Regions from separate parts of the Mesorhizobium sp. USDA 4413 genome, predicted to be linked through region 1. Evidence: riboswitches for the same ligand, from Rfam matches in the RefSeq annotation. Region 1 holds a riboswitch; each other region holds the start of a gene.

Region 1 (5,284 bases):
GGGCTGCTGCAGGCGGTGATCGCCGAGATCGACCGCGAGATGGCGCTGCGGGTGAACGAGGTTGCGTCGAAAGCGCCGACCCGCTGGCAGCGTTTCGTCGACGAATGCACCACCTATATCGAGATGGCGCTCGAGCCGGAAATCCAGCGCATCATGTTCCGTGACGGCCCGGCGGTGCTCGGAGACCCGGCGCAGTGGCCGAACGCCAATGCATGCACCGCCTCGATGACCGAGCATCTGACCAGGCTGCAGGAAGAGGGCGTGGTCGTCGCCGACGTCGATCCCGAGACGGCCTCGCGGCTGATCAATGGCGCCAGCAGCCAGGCCGCGCAGCGCATCGCCAATTCCAAGGATCCCGAAGCCACGTCGAAGAAGGCGATCGCGGCCTTCAAGCAGCTGCTCGAGGGCTTGCGAAAAAAGTTTTGAGGCCACCCTCGGGTAACCAAGTCACCACGTTGTGCACCGGTTTCGGGCCAACGCAACCCTGCCGTGATTGACAATCGCCGGGACAGGCGCATCCTCCCCGGCCATCCTCTAAGGGTGGGAGAGTCGGGGCCATGTGGGATTTCAGCATCGGCCGGTCGGTGTCCATCATGATGCGGACATGGCCGTTCATCGTCTTACGCATGATCGTCTATTTCGGCATCACGATTGCCTACATCATGGCGACCGGCACGGGCGCCAGCGTCGGCTACGGCGTCGGCCACATCTCGACCGATCCCGACGGACCAATGTCCTTCGCACTTTGGGGCGGCGTGGTCGGCTTCGGCATCGTCTCGATCGCCGTCTACTGGATCCGCGAATACATCCTCTATGTGCTGAAAGCGGGCCATATCGCCGTCATGGTGCATCTGATCGACGGCCATGACGTTCCCGACGGCCAGGGCCAGATAGCCTATGCGAAGGAAGTGGTCACCCAGCGCTTCGCCGAGGCCAATATTCTTTTCGTCGTCGACCAGATCGTCAAGGGAGCCGTCCGCGCCATCACCGGCCTGATCGGCGGCATCGCCGCCTTCCTGCCCATTCCGGGTTTGAGCGGGCTGGTCAGCTTCATCAACACCGTCATCCGCATCTCGCTGACCTATGTCGACGAGATCATTCTCGGCTACAACATCCGCATCAATTCGAACTCGCCTTTCGAGACGGCGCGGCAAGGCGTCGTGCTCTATGCGCAGAACGGCAAGCACATGGTCAAGAATGCCGTCTGGCTGGCGGTGATCATGTGGGGCGTGTCCTTCGTCATCTTCCTGTTGATGTTGGCGCCCGCCGCCGCGATCCTCTGGGTCATGCCCGGACAATTGGCCGGCTGGGCCTTCGTGCTTGCCATCGTCTTTGCCTGGGCCTTCAAGGCCGCCTTCATCGAGCCTTTTGCAATCGCGTCCTTGATGCAGGTCTATTTTGAGGCGATCGAGGGGCAGGCGCCGAATCCAGAATGGGACCGCCGGCTCGCCGAGGCCTCGTCCAAATTCAGGGAACTGCGCGACAAGGCGCTGGGCTCCTTCGGCGGCTCGCGCTGGGATACGCCCCGGGCCGCTTGATCGGCGGCCTGATCAGAGCTTCGGCGCGCCGCCAAGCCTTGCGATCGCCGATTTCAGCGGCGCCTCGCCTGCGCCGCTGAAAGTCTCGCTCATGACCAGTTCGGGCAGCGGCAGGCGCTTGCCCCAACCATGCGCCTCGAGGTCCGGCTTCGGCGCGAATTGCGAGACGCGGCCGACGCACAGATAGGCGATCGGCGTGACATGCTCGGGGATCGACAACAGCCGCTTCAGCGCCTCCGTCTCGATGATGCTCACCCAGCCGACGCCGACATCCTCGGCGCGTGCCGCCAGCCAGAAATTCTGCACCGCGCATACGGTGCTATAGAGATCCATCTCCGGATTGTGCCAGCGCCCGAGCGGCGAGTCCTTCGAGCGCTGCCGGTCGCAGGTGATGCAGAGGTTAAGCGCGCTTTCGCAGATGCCTTCAAGCTTCAGCTTGCGGTACAGCGCCTGCCGCTCCGCCTCGATCGCCGGCAGTTCCTGCTCGCGCGCGGCGAGGAACAGGTCGCACACCTGCCGCCGCCTTGCCATGTCGCGGATGACGATGAAATTCCACGGCTGCATATAGCCGACCGATGGCGCATGGTGCGCGGCGGTGAGCAGGCGCGCCAGCACATGGTCGTCGAGATCGTCGGGGACAAAATGGCTGCGCACGTCACGCCTGGTGAATATCGCCCGGTAGACCGCGTCGCGCGCCAATTGGTCAAAGTCGTCGCCGCTCGCGGCGATCGCTGCTGCCGTCATCGCTTTTCCCCTTGCGACAAGCAGTCACCCGCCTGACCAAGCGGGCGACCATGTCTGCCGGGCCGGTCTTCTGGCTCGGGATCGTCCCGCTCCGGCGCCTTCCCGTCTGAGACAGTGGCGTTTGCCGGCGCGGTCCCCCTCACAGCGTTGGGCACGCCACGGAGTTCAACCGTGTTCCCGATTCTCCCGCGTCGCGGGCACCAGGCAGCGGGATGACCTTACCGCGAAGCCTGGGCTGCGCCAATGGCGCCAGCGACACACGGGCTGACGCAATTTTCCCCAGCCATTCGGCTTTTCAAACATGGTCATCCACGCCGCGGGTGCCTAGATTAGGCGCCATGGCCACCCGTCTCTACACGCACCCGATCTTCCTCGAACACCTCACGCCGCCCGGCCACCCCGAGCGGCCCGACCGCCTGCGCGCCATCGAGCGCGTGCTCGACGACGAGGCGTTTTCGGCGCTCGAGCGCGTCAAGGCGCCCGAGGGCGACGAGGCGACGATCCTTTACGCGCACCCCGAGAACTTCGTCGAGCGTGTGCGCGCGGCGATTCCTGAGAGCGGCATCGTCTCGATCGATGCCGATACCAGCGCCAGCCCCAAAAGCTGGCAGGCCGTGGTGACGGCGATCGGCGCGGCCAACGCTGCCGTCGACGATGTCTTCGAGGGCCGTGCCGCCAATGTCTTCGTCGCCGCCCGCCCGCCGGGCCATCATGCTGAAAAGACCACGCCGATGGGTTTCTGTCTGTTCAACACGGCGGCCATCGCCGCCCGTTACGCGCAGAAGAAGCACCACGCCGAGCGCGTCGCCATCGTCGACTGGGACGTCCATCACGGCAACGGCACGCAGGACATCTTCTGGGACGATCCGTCGGTGCTCTATTGCTCGACGCACCAGATGCCGCTTTACCCGGGCACTGGCGCGAAGAGCGAGACCGGCGCCGGCAACATCGTCAACGCGCCGCTCGCGCCCCAGACCGGCAGCGACCTGTTCCGCGACGCCTTCCTGTCGCGCGTGCTGCCGTCGATCGACGCGTTCGCGCCCGACCTGATCATCATTTCCGCCGGCTTCGACGCGCACCACCGCGATCCGCTGGCCGAGATCAACCTGACCGAGGACGATTTCGACTGGGCGACCGGCCAACTGATGGAGCGCGCCGCCCGCCTCAGCGCCAATAGGCTCGTCAGCCTGCTGGAAGGCGGCTACGATCTGCAGGGACTGGCATTTTCAGTCGCCGCCCATGTCGGGCGGCTGATGAAGGGATAGAGTATGGCAGTGGAAGGCAATGAGGACGTCAAGGCGATGAGCTTCGAGCAGGCGCTCGACGCGCTGGAGAAGATCGTCGATGATCTGGAACGCGGCGATGTCCCGCTCGACCAGTCGATCCGGATCTACGAGCGCGGCGAGGCGCTGAAGGCGCATTGCGACCGGCTGCTGAAAGCGGCCGAGGACAAGGTCGAGAAGATCAGGCTGTCGCGCGACGGCAGGCCGGTCGGCACGGAGCCGTTGGACGCGGAATAATTTGGGTGGGCAGAGCAAGCAGGTAAGGAGTTCAAGCCATGTGCCGCAACATCAAGACCCTGGCCAATTTCGAACCGCCGGCGACCAATGACGAAGTGCATGACGCAGCGCTGCAGTTCGTGCGCAAGCTGAGCGGCTCGACGAAGCCGTCCAAGCGCAACGAGCACGCTTTTTATCATGCAGTGGAAGCGATCGCGGCCGCTGCGCGCGAATTGATCGACTCGCTCGAAACCAACCAGGAACCGCGCAATCGCGAGGTAGAGGCGGCCAAGGCGAAGGCCAGATCGGCGCTGCGTTTCGGCTGAGGAACCTATATGAGCTTTTTTCCCGGAAACGACCCCGAGCCCGGCGACGCTTTCGCCTGCGATCAGATCGAGCTGATGGTCGTCCCGAACGCCAAGGATATCGGCGGTTTTGCGGTGCGCCGCGCTTTGCCGACGGCAAAACGCCGGTTGGTGGGGCCGTTCATCTTCTTCGACCGCATGGGCCCGGCGATCCTGCGCGCCGGGCAGGCGATCGACGTGCGCCCGCATCCGCATATCGGACTTTCCACCGTCACTTACCTGTTCGACGGCAAGATCAGGCACCGGGATTCGCTCGGCACCGAAATGGTGATCGCGCCCGGCGACGTGAACCTGATGACCGCCGGGCGCGGCATCGTTCATTCCGAGCGCACGCCGGAGGAGTTGCGCGGCGCGCCGATGTCGGTCTCCGGCCTGCAGACCTGGCTGGCGCTGCCGGACGGCAAGGAGGAAATCGCCCCGGTGTTCGCGAACACGTCGGTGGCCCGCCTGCCTGAGATCGATACCGAAGGCGTCAGCGGCCGCGTCGTCATCGGCGAATTCTCAGGCCTGCGCTCGCCCGTGGCGACCGCTTCGGACACGCTTTACGCCGATCTCAGGCTGGCCGCCGGCGCCAGCGTGCGAATCCCGGCCGATGCCGAGGAACGCGCCATCTACACGCTGGAAGGCGAAGTCTCGATCGCCGGCGATGTCTTCCGGGCCGAGCGGCTTCTGGTGTTCAAGCCGGGCGAGGAGATCGTCGTTTCCTCCGAACGCGGCGCGCATTTCATGCTGTTCGGCGGCGCTTCGCTGGGCTCTCAGCGCTATATCTGGTGGAATTTCGTCTCGTCGTCCAAGGAACGCATCGAGCAGGCCAAGCAGGAATGGAAGACAGGCCGCTTCGATATCGTTCCCGGCGATGAGGAGGAGTTCATTCCGCTGCCTGAGAGCTAGGATACTCAAGCCGCGCGTCACCGGCGCGCATTTACATTCGCCCGCCGGCGGCCTATTCCGCGCATGATTATGGCGCAATCTGCTGGTAGCGCCGTGTTCGATCAATTGAGGCAGGACGCGCCCGAGTGAAGCCAGACACGCCGCTGCTCGACAAGGTCCGCATTCCGGCGGACCTGCGGAGGCTCGATGAGAGCGCGCTGCCGCAGCTTGCCGCGGAACTCCGCGCCGAGCTCATCGACGCCGTGTC
Region 2 (5,284 bases), 410 kb from region 1:
AACCATTGGATTGGCCCCGATGACGAAAATGACTGCCTCGATGTTCCGACCTGAACCTGGCGCAGCTTGAACGATTCGCCGGAGCAAACAAATGCAAGTTCTCGATTTTAATCATATATCGCAGATCTTCGTGGACTCGCTCGAGCTAGTGGTGGTCTTCGCCACCATCTGCGCCGCGCTGGAGTTCACCTTCCCGGCCTATCGATATAGTCTTGCCTCATACGCTCGCGGCGTGCGGAATTGGCTTATTCGGCTCGGATTGGGTGCCTTTATCTGGCACTTCTTCGCTGTTGGTTTGGCCTGGCTTGGTGTAAAGCCGCTGGTAACGATCAATTTCGCAACGTTGCTCCACTCTGACAACGCAATTGTCAGCAGTGGTTTGGCGGTCCTTTCCGGGGTTTTAGTCGCGATTGCTGGCGATTTCTTTTACTATTGGATGCACCGCGCTCAGCATGCTGTTCCATTCCTCTGGCGGCTTCACGCAACGCACCACTCGATCCGCGAATTGACGGCATGGAATTGCAATCATCATATCTCCGAACCACTCGTTTACGCAGCTCTGGTAGCACTGCCACTGGCTCTGATCCATTTTGAATCTGGCGCGGTGCCCATCGTTGCCATGACGCTGATTACGTTCCAGGCCCATCTTTCGCACTCCAGTACCCGCATCAATCTTGGGCCGCTTCGATACATCATTGGCGACAACAAATTCCACCGCATCCACCACTCGATGGAACCGCATCACCGGCACCGAAACTATGGGTTTTTCACAACCCTCTGGGATACGATTTTTTTAACGGCATACTGGCCAAAAAAGAATGAGTGGCCGGAGGTTGGCATGCGAAACCAGCCCGAGCCGCTGACCGTGCGGGATTATATTATGTTCCCATTCGATCGACGTCGCTGGCGTAAACCCAAAGTTGGAAATGCTGTGGAGGCCAGGGATTAGACGAGTGGAGGCTTACGCCTCAATTATGAATGCATATCCAGAACATCCACAGGCACCCGACAAGCCTCCACCTAACAAGGACTGTTGCGCCTGAGCGGCAGCAGATTTTCCTATCGCGCTGCCGCGTTGGCGAGATTGGCCGGAAATGGTCGCGCCAGTCGCGTGACTTCGCCGGCGCTGCACGGTCAGGCCAGCAATCCCTCTCGGGCGTCCGCGCGCTCTGTCTAACGGGGCAAGGTGGGCACCTGTTATCTGCTTCACGACACGGTTAATCAGCTGAGACCGGCCAGACGGCGGAGTAACCGGTCAAATAGCCGTCTTGCACGTCCCGTCGCGCGGCACCATCAGCTCGCTACCACCTCGGATCGTCTCCGGCGAAACATTTGAGCATTTGTAACAAATCCTTCCAGAAAATTCACAGAGGCTTTGCAACACCAAATTACTAAAAATGGTAGATCCCTAAGGCGGTTTGACGTCAGCGAGGTCAATCCGGATGCATTTGTTTCCGGTCACAAAGCTGCGACCTGTGCGAAGAACCTGACTCTACCTGGGAGAGGCTGGCACTTACGGCGCGATGCAAGGCTCGCGGCGCCGCGAGACTCGTGCCGAATAGATCGGCATGCGGAAAGTCATCCCAACTGATCGCGCCCGGCCGGCGTGGGCCCGCAGTCGTTGGAGATATCGATGCCCGAATATGACGTGCTTTGCATCGGCAATGCCATTGTCGACATCATCGCGCAGTGCGACGAAGCCTTTCTCGAGACCAACGGCATCATCAAGGGGGCGATGAACCTCATCGACGCCAGGCGCGCCGAATTGCTTTACAGCCGCATGGGGCCGGCGATCGAGGCTTCCGGCGGCAGCGCCGGCAACACGGCGGCCGGCGTCGCCAGTCTCGGCGGGCGGGCAGCCTTCTTCGGCAAGGTGTCGAACGACGCACTGGGCGACATCTACACCCATGACATTCACGCCCAGGGCGTTGCGTTCGACACCAAGCCGCTCGCGGGCGAACCGCCAACCGCGCGCTCGATGATCTTTGTCACTCCCGACGGCGAGCGTTCGATGAACACCTATCTCGGCGCCTGCGTCGAACTTGGCCCCGAGGATGTCGAGGCCGACAAGGCCGCCGGCGCCAAGGTGACCTATTTCGAGGGCTATCTGTGGGATCCGCCGCGCGCCAAGGAAGCGATCCGGCAGACCGCCAGGCTGGCGCATGCGGCAGGCCGCGAGGTTTCGATGACGCTGTCGGATTCCTTCTGCGTCGACCGCTACCGCGACGAGTTCCTCGAGCTGATGCGGTCGGGCACCGTCGACATCGTCTTTGCCAACAGTCACGAGATCAAATCGCTCTACCAGACCGCTTCTTTCGAGGAGGCGCTCGCCGCCATCCGCAAGGATTGCAAAATAGCCGCCGTCACACGTTCCGAAAAAGGCTCGGTGATCGTGCGCGGCGACGAAACCGTCACCATCGAGGCGACGAGGATCAAGGAACTGGTCGACACGACCGGCGCCGGTGACCTTTATGCCGCCGGCTTCCTCTACGGCTACACGAGCGGGCGCAGCCTCAAGGATTGCGGCGATCTCGGTTCGCTGGCCGCCGGGCTGGTGATCCAGCAGATCGGCCCTCGTCCGCGCCAGAACCTGCGCCGTGAGGCCGAGCAGGCCGGGCTGCTTTAGGGGCCTCGCGGTTCTGCTGGCGCGCCACCCCGCCCTCGCGCCCCAATCGGTCCGACAAGGCCCGGGCTCACAGCCCTTGCGCAGCCGCGTTGAACCGCCGTTTGGCCCAGTTCTGCACAGCGCGCCATTTGTCGATTTGGCCGGTCACCCGCAGCAGCCAAGGTCTGGCTTCACGTAGCCAATCTCACTTACCGCGTGCCGAATTAAACGTATTCACGATCGAAAAGTTCGTCCTCTGCGGACTTGGAAATCACGCCGACAGTACAAGCGCGTTCACATAATGACATAAAGATTTCTTTATTCGAGGTTGACAAAAGAGCTGACTGCTGTGATTGTGTCCAAGCCATGGTTCTCCGTACGGCGCTGCTGCAGCGGAGCTAAGAGGGAAGCCGGTGCGATGCCGGCGCTGCCCCCGCAACTGTTAGAGGCGAGCCGACCCCCACTCATGTCACTGAGGCGAACAGCCTCGGGAAGACGGGTAGAGGCTATGACCCCCGAGCCAGGAGACCTGCCACGGCAACTTTTGTCCACGGGCGGGGTGTCTCGGTGGCCGCTGCAGCCCGGCGTTCGTACCGGCCTACTGGCGCCTTCGTTGTCCCCCACGCCCCAACCATCGGGGTATCGCATGACTCTCTCTCAGCAAATTCCTGTAGCAACGCTTGGTTTGCCGCGTATCGGTCGCAGGCGAGAATTGAAATTCTCGCTAGAAAGCTATTGGTCAGGAAAATCTTGCGCTGCCGACCTTCTCGCGACGGCAAAGGCGCTCCGTGCCGCGAGCTGGGAGGAGCAGCGCGATCGCGGTGTGTCGAAAATCCCATCGAACGATTTTTCGCTCTACGACCATGTACTCGACACCGCCGCCATGGTCGGCGCCGTGCCGTCCCGCTACGAATGGAATGGCGGCGAGGTCCCGCTCGATACCTATTTCGCCATGGCACGCGGCAACCAAGGTCAGACGGGGAATTGCGACTCTGGCCGGGAGCGTGCGGCTTGCCCTACCCTAACTGCGATGGAAATGACCAAATGGTTCGACACCAACTATCATTACATTGTGCCAGAACTTGACGACGATCAGGCATTCACACTCTCGTCGACCAAACCGGTTGATTACTTCATCGAGGCTAAAGCCCTGGGCATTCATACACGCCCGGTCATCCTTGGACCGGTCACTTTTCTCAAGCTGGCGAAGTCGCCCTCCGAAGGTTTCAATCCCCTGGCGCTCCTGCCGCGGCTTCTTCCCGTCTACGAGCAACTCCTGCGGAGGCTGAAATTCTCGGGAGCCGATTGGGTGCAGATCGATGAACCAGCGCTTGTGCTCGACCTAAACCCGAACGAACGAGCTGCACTTGAATTTGCCTATGGGCAGCTGTCGAAGGCCGCGCCCGAGCTGAAGATCATGCTGGGTACCTATTTCGGGCCGTTGGGAGACAATCTCGAGACGGCGATATCGCTGCCTGTGGCGGGCCTGCATCTTGATCTCTCGCGTGCTCCCGAACAGTTGGAGACGGCTGGTCGGCTCGCGCCTAAGGACCTGGTGCTTTCGCTTGGCTTGGTCAACGGCCGCAACGTCTGGCGCGCGAACCTCACTGCCATTCTCGACGGCATCAAGCCGATCGTCGCGGGCTGGCCCTTGGACCGAGTCGAGATCGCGCCTTCGTGCTCGATGCTGCATGTGCCGATCGACTTGCGTATGGAGACGGCACTGGATGCGAACATCAGGTCATGGCTCGCATTCGCGGCCCAGAAGATCGAAGAGCTGGTCATCCTGGCCCGGGCCTTGTCCCAAGGTAGAGATGCTGTGGCCGGCGAGTTGAAAGCTTCTGACGAGGCTGCCTCGACTCGCGCAACATCCACGAAGGTCCATGACCCGCTCGTTGAAGGGCGGATTGCCGACATCAACGGCGCTATGAAGCAACGAAAGAGCGCATTTGCCGAGCGTTCCAGGGTCCAGGCCCGCACGCTCGGCCTGCCGCCATTCCCCACGACGACGATTGGATCCTTTCCGCAGACGCCTCAGGTGCGCAAGGCGCGTTCCGCTCACGCGAAGGGCGAGCTCAGCTATGTCGATTACGAAACCTTTTTGAAGAAGGAGATCGAGGCCGCTATTCGCTGGCAAGAGGAGATCGGGCTGGACGTGCTGGTGCATGGCGAGTTCGAACGAAACGACATGGTACAGCATTTCGGCGAGCAACTTTCCGGCTTCGCCTTCACCGAACATGCCTGGGTGCAGAGCTATGGGTCACGCTACGTGCGTCCCCCCATCATCTTCGGCGACGTATCGCGCCCCAATCCGATGACAGTGCGCTGGTGGCAATTCGCCCAGTCGCTTACGAAAAAGCCTGTGAAGGGAATGCTTACAGGCCCAGTGACCATTCTCAATTGGTCTTTTGTTCGCGACGACATACCCCGCTCCGAGGTCTGCCGCCAGATAGCGCTCGCTATTCGCGATGAAGTGACGGACCTCGAAAGATCCGGCGCAAGGATGATCCAGATCGACGAGGCCGCTTTTCGCGAAGGCTTGCCGCTGCGCAAGTGCGACTGGAAGGTCTATCTTAACTGGTCGGTCGAATGCTTCCGGATCGCTTCAACAGGTGTAAAGGACTCGACACAGATCCATACCCACATGTGCTATTCGGAGTTCAACGAGATCATCGGCGC
Region 3 (5,284 bases), 500 kb from region 1:
CAGCGCGCCGAGCAGTTGGGCCGCGATGAAGGCCGGCAGATCGACCGGTCTGATGCCCGAAAAGGTGTTGGTGAGCGAGCGCGCCACGGCGACGGCGGGATTGGCGAAGGAGGTGGACGCCGTGAACCAATAGGCCGCCGTGATGTATAGCCCGACCAGCCACGGGACGGCCCGCCGCTCGAAACGAAGGCCGGCGAGAATGACGGCGACAAGGCCGAATGTCGCGACCACTTCCGAGAACCACTGAGCCGGTCCGGCGCGCAGCTTTGTTGCGACCTCCAGCATCGGCAGGGCGAACATAAGGTGCGCCGCCATCGTGCCGGCAATGCCGCCGGCCACCTGCGCGAGGAGATAAGCAGGAAGGTCGCGGGCTGGCAGCGACCCGTTTAGCCAGAACACCAGCGAAACGGCGGGATTGAAATGCGCGCCGGATATCGGGCCAAGGACGGTGATCAACACCACCAGCATGGCGCCGGTCGCGAGCGTGTTGCCAAGCAGCGCCAGCGCGGTGTCGTGCGTCAGCGTCTCGGCCATGATGCCGGAGCCGACCACGGTTGCTACCAGGAGGCCAGTGCCCAGGGCTTCAGCCACGAACCGGCGCGACAGGTCAAAAGCGCTCATTGGTCGGCCCTTGGGTCGGCAACGGGGAATTGGGCAACGCGCGTGACGATCATTGCCGGGTCCCCTCGCCCGGCGCGCAGCAAGGCGCCGCAAGCGCCGGCGCGCAGATTTCCGGGCGGCCCGAGCAGCAATCCTCCATCAGGAAGCGGATCAGCCCGGACAGCGCATCGTACTCGGCGCTGTAGACGATCGAGCGGGAATCACGCCTCGCGGTGACGAGACCAGACCGTTCCAATTCCTTGAGATGGAAGCTGACGTTGGACGGCGAGACCTCGACCTGTTCGGCAAGCGAGCCGGCAGCGATGCCTTCCGGTCCGGCAACGACCAGCAATCGCAGAAGGCGCAGGCGTGTATCCTGCGACAGCGCGCCAAAGGCGATCAGGGCTTGACGTTCATCCACGTTTCAATAATCCTTGAAATATTGAAATGATGAATGAGGAATAGCCGACATGCTCTCTTCTGACAACCGGAAAAACGTCGCCCCAATCGACCCCTCCGACCTGACCATCGGCGATCTGCTAGCGGCGCTGGCTGATCACAAGGACAGGCCGTTGGTGTTTCGCTATGATGGACGACCGGTAAAGCCGGGCTACCACGTCACCGAGGTGAAGGCGGGACAGTTCGCGGCGCTGGATTGCGAAGCAAATCCGGAATCATGGTCGGAAATCTTCGTCCAGTTATGGGACGTGAACGAAGGCGGGCCGGTCCACATGCCAGCCGGCAAGTTTACCGCGATCATCCGCAAAGTTTCGGACCATGTCGCTCTCGATCGGGCGGCGAAGCTGACTTTCGAGGTCAGTGACGGCGTCCGCCCCATGGAATTGCACCGGGCGGCTCAGCCAAGGATCGTTGGCGACCTCATCGAGGTCGAGCTGACGCCACGGCCGGCAAGCTGCAAGCCGCGCGACCGCTGGCTGAAGGAACAGGCAGCCGCCAGCCAGCCATGCTGCGGAGCGAGCGGCTGCTGTTGAGCTTTCGAATGTGCCGGGTCGCACATCGGATCAAGGGATGAATGGGTGAGATGGCCGCGCGTCAGTCCTTCGGCGCGTTGCTGTAGAGCGCCACGCCAACGCGGTCGTTGCGCCGCCACCGAACCAGTGCGCGATAGGCCGTATCGTCGGCCGGAACCTCTAGCAGGAAGCGTTCCGGGACGTCCATATCGGCGGCCACGCGCAATTCCGCACCCTGCTCGTGCTGATTCCTGAGCGAGCAGCCGATCCGAACGCCATTGGCAATGATGGTGGCCTCCTTGAGTACGAATTCGCGCACATGAAGACGGCGCTCGATCTCGGGATAATCGGCCATAGGCGACGGACTCCTCGGGCAAGGCTCTCCTCGCCGCGAGACAGCACCATAGCAGCGAGGCGTTTCCGTTCCGTTAGCGATCGCTGAAATGGCGAAGTTCGTCTTCGCCGGCGGCCGCTCGTCGCCAGGTAACCGCTTTCCCGGCGCTATTTCGCGCCGACGACCATGCCGCTCGTATGCAGCACCCAGCGGCGGCCGTCGCTGCGGAATTCGGTGAGCGACAGCGGCTCGATGTCGATTTTCCAGACCGCGGAGAGCGGCGCGCCCAGCACATGCACCATGGCGGCGCGGATCGGCACGGCATGGGTTAGCGCAACGGTGTGGCCGCTTGCGCCGGCCAGGCGCTCGATCAGCGCCTCGACACGGAGGGCGACCGCGGCAAGCGACTCGCCGCCGTGGGGTGCTGCGTCCGGATCGGAAAGCCAAGCCGCCATGCCTTCTGGATCTTCCGCCCGCACCTCCTCGAAACCTTTGCCGGCCCAGCGCCCGAAATCCTGCTCGGCAAGCAGCGGCTCGACGGTTGCCTCGAGGCCGAGCGCGTCGGACGTCTGGCGCGCTGCAAGCGCCGGGCTTGTCCAGATGCGATCGGCGCGGCGCAGCGAAGCGGCCAGCGAGCCGGCGCGATCGAGGGCTCTCGGCTCCAGCGCTTCGTCGTTCGGAAACCGGCCCTTGCGCGTGGCCTGCGTCGCGCCGCTTGCGATCATCGTCAGGCGGGCGAGCATCCCAAAACTCCGTGGCCCAGTGAAATTTCGGCCGCGCGAAGCCGCCTTGGCCATTACATGTCGTTGACAGGCGAACGAAGTGCTGACAAGTGTTTTAGCGCTATACGGGATTGGAAGCCGGTGCGAATCCGGCACGGTCGCGCCACTGTGATCGGCACCAGCCGAAAGTCAGGCCTTATTCCGCAGCATTGTTCGATCAACGGGACGCAGTATCCCACGGGAGGTCAATATGTCCGACACCACCTTCGCCCCCAGCTACGGTCCGGTTGCGATTCCGGTTCGCGAGCTTTTGCCCTGGGCCATCTTCGCGGGCCTGATGCTGATGATGGCGATCTATTTCGTCGGTGCGGAAGAAGGCGCCACCTCGCTGATCCGCGGCACGGCGGTGCACGAATTCGTGCATGACGGCCGTCACCTGCTGGGCTTCCCCTGCCACTGAAGCGGTTCAGCATCGCTGAACCCGCTTTCGACAAAGGGTTCTTGGACATGGTTGGAAAACTTTTGCTGCGCGGCATGCTTGTCGGGCTGGTTGCGGGGATTCTGGCATTCGCCTTCGCCCGCGTCTATGGCGAGCCGCAGGTCGACAAGGCGATCGCCTTCGAGGAACAGCAGGCCCAGGCCGCCGGCGAGGCGCCGGAACCCGAGATGGTCAGCCGCGCCACGCAAGCCGGCATTGGCCTGGCGACAGGCGTGCTGGTCTATGGCGCCGCCCTCGGCGGACTGTTCTCGCTGGTCTTCGCCTATGCTTATGGCCGCCTGGGCTCGCTCAGTCCGCGCGGCACTTCGGCGCTCATCGCGCTGCTCGGCTTCCTTGCCGTGATCGTGGTTCCCAGCCTGAAATACCCCGCGAACCCGCCGGCGGTCGGCAATGCCGAGACCATCGGCTACCGCACCGAGCTGTTCTTCATCATGATCGTGGTCTCGATCGCGGCGATGGTGGCGGCGGTCGGGCTGGCGCAGCGGCTATGGAACCGGCTCGGCGCCTGGAACGCCTCGATCGTCGCGGGCCTCGCTTTCCTCGTCGTCTTCGCGCTGGTGAAGGCGGCCCTGCCCGACATTAATGAAGTGCCGGAGAACTTCTCGGCGACGGTGCTCTGGCAGTTCCGCATCGCCTCGCTCGGCATCCAACTGGTGCTGTGGACCGTCGTCGGGCTCGGCTTCGGCGCTGTTGCCGAGCGGGTGGTCGCAGTGCGCGACCAGCGCAGCAGAACACGCCGCTACGCCTGAAATCCGATGCGTTGGCTGCCATGGTCTCATGCCCTGGCGGCCAATTTCTTTTTGGCGACCACCCTGCTGGTCATTCTGGCCACATCCGCGCAAGCGCATAACGGGTCCTCGGCCCCGCCTCCCCCCGGCATCCAGATCCCCAGCCTGACCCACGGCCAGATGGCGGTGATCGCGCGCTATCGCGGCGATATCCTGGACCTTGCCCAGCGCCAGACCGCGACCGATCCGACCTTCAGACGGCTCTATAATCACGGCAATCTGCAGTTCACCTACTGCCTCTGGGGCCTGATGCCGAGCAGCCTTAGCGACGAGGAAAGCCCGTTCAACGAATGCAGCCACGCCTATCTCGCCACCGCCAAGGCGCTGCTCACCCATATGGCGACGATGGTGTCAGCCGAGCGCGAGGCCAAAGCTCTGATCTCCGACATCGATGCCGAGATGGTGCGCAGCGGCGCATCCTGGATCCTTTGCCAGTATAGCGGCGAGGCCTTCAGCACCGGCGCGGTCGTCGAACCGCGCTGGCGGGATATGTTCTTCCACCTGCCGAGCCTGGCGGTGCTGCTTGCCACCGTTGCAGCGCTGATCGGGGCCAGTTGGGTGATCTTCGGCGGGCCGCGGACCCGCACAGCTTAGCCGGGCGCTGCGCACCGGCGTACGCATCGGCCATTGTCCGGCTCCCGGATTCGAGGACGGGCAGCTGACTTTCACGCGGTCGTTTCGTGATTCCGAAGGGCAGCTACGTTGGTCCGTTTGGCGTCGAACAGCCGAGCTGCGAGGCGGAAGGCAGACATCTGCGCTGCGCGCCCTGTGTCGCGATAACGTCAGTTGGATTCGCGCCGGCACTCAAATATCGCCTACATCACGCGTGCGCGTGCTCATGGTGATGCCCTTCCGGCTCGGCCATGGCGAAAGGCAGATCCTCGCTGTCGGGACCCGCAACCAGTTGCAGCCTGGCGCTGAACTCGTGCGGCTCGGCCGGGGCGACCAGGCTTTGCAGATAGTGGTGATCGCCGCCGACCGGCGACAGCGGCAGGCTTTCGACCGCACCGTCCGCCCTTTCGATAGCGACGTTCGCCCGCAGACCCTCGGCGTGACGCGATAGGCGCAGCCGCATGCGCTCGCCTTGCGGCGTGTCGACGATTTCGAGCAGACCGCTGGCCAGCTTGCCCGAGACCAGGAACGGATCGGGCGCATGATGGTGGCCGCCTTCCGTCTTTGGCTCGGCAAAGCGCACCGTGGCGACGTCGAGCGCGGGAATGTGCGCGAACAGTTCGGCCTTGAGGGTTTCAGCGATATTGTTCGCGGCGGCGAGCAGCAGCCCGTCATTGACTGCGATCTCCACGTCGACATGCAGCTTGTGGCCGAGCCAGCGGGCCTTGGCGTCGGTCACCTTCTCGATCCCGGCGACA

The links. A riboswitch is a leader RNA that binds a small molecule or an ion and turns the genes downstream of it on or off. The one in region 1 is predicted to bind cobalamin.
Region 2: another riboswitch for cobalamin. It lies ahead of metE (5-methyltetrahydropteroyltriglutamate--homocysteine S-methyltransferase); the one in region 1 lies ahead of bluB (5,6-dimethylbenzimidazole synthase).
Region 3: another riboswitch for cobalamin. It lies ahead of ACVMIM_RS16810 (CbtB domain-containing protein); the one in region 1 lies ahead of bluB (5,6-dimethylbenzimidazole synthase).

Annotation. Positions count from the first base shown of each region.
Region 1 is NZ_JBVPRP010000001.1:2,991,748-2,997,031, forward strand. Features, by position in the region: gene ACVMIM_RS14335 (TetR/AcrR family transcriptional regulator) at 1-426, shown strand, start outside; gene ACVMIM_RS14340 (hypothetical protein) at 558-1,538, shown strand; gene bluB (5,6-dimethylbenzimidazole synthase) at 1,551-2,282, opposite strand; cobalamin riboswitch at 2,325-2,503, opposite strand; gene ACVMIM_RS14350 (histone deacetylase family protein) at 2,621-3,547, shown strand; gene ACVMIM_RS14355 (exodeoxyribonuclease VII small subunit) at 3,551-3,802, shown strand; gene ACVMIM_RS14360 (DUF2277 domain-containing protein) at 3,841-4,107, shown strand; gene ACVMIM_RS14365 (pirin family protein) at 4,117-5,037, shown strand; gene dxs (1-deoxy-D-xylulose-5-phosphate synthase) at 5,163-5,284, shown strand, end outside.
Region 2 is NZ_JBVPRP010000001.1:2,581,367-2,586,650, reverse strand. Features, by position in the region: gene ACVMIM_RS12420 (sterol desaturase family protein) at 92-949, shown strand; gene ACVMIM_RS12415 (adenosine kinase) at 1,634-2,626, shown strand; cobalamin riboswitch at 2,956-3,156, shown strand; partial or broken gene metE (5-methyltetrahydropteroyltriglutamate--homocysteine S-methyltransferase) at 3,252-5,284, shown strand, end outside.
Region 3 is NZ_JBVPRP010000001.1:3,489,108-3,494,391, reverse strand. Features, by position in the region: gene ACVMIM_RS16835 (MIP/aquaporin family protein) at 1-621, opposite strand, end outside; gene ACVMIM_RS16830 (ArsR/SmtB family transcription factor) at 671-1,021, opposite strand; gene ACVMIM_RS16825 (DUF6428 family protein) at 1,071-1,592, shown strand; gene ACVMIM_RS16820 (PilZ domain-containing protein) at 1,654-1,926, opposite strand; gene ACVMIM_RS16815 (histidine phosphatase family protein) at 2,073-2,648, opposite strand; adenosylcobalamin (AdoCbl) riboswitch at 2,734-2,877, shown strand; gene ACVMIM_RS16810 (CbtB domain-containing protein) at 2,878-3,087, shown strand; gene ACVMIM_RS16805 (CbtA family protein) at 3,135-3,875, shown strand; gene ACVMIM_RS16800 (hypothetical protein) at 3,882-4,508, shown strand; gene ACVMIM_RS16795 (cation diffusion facilitator family transporter) at 4,735-5,284, opposite strand, start outside.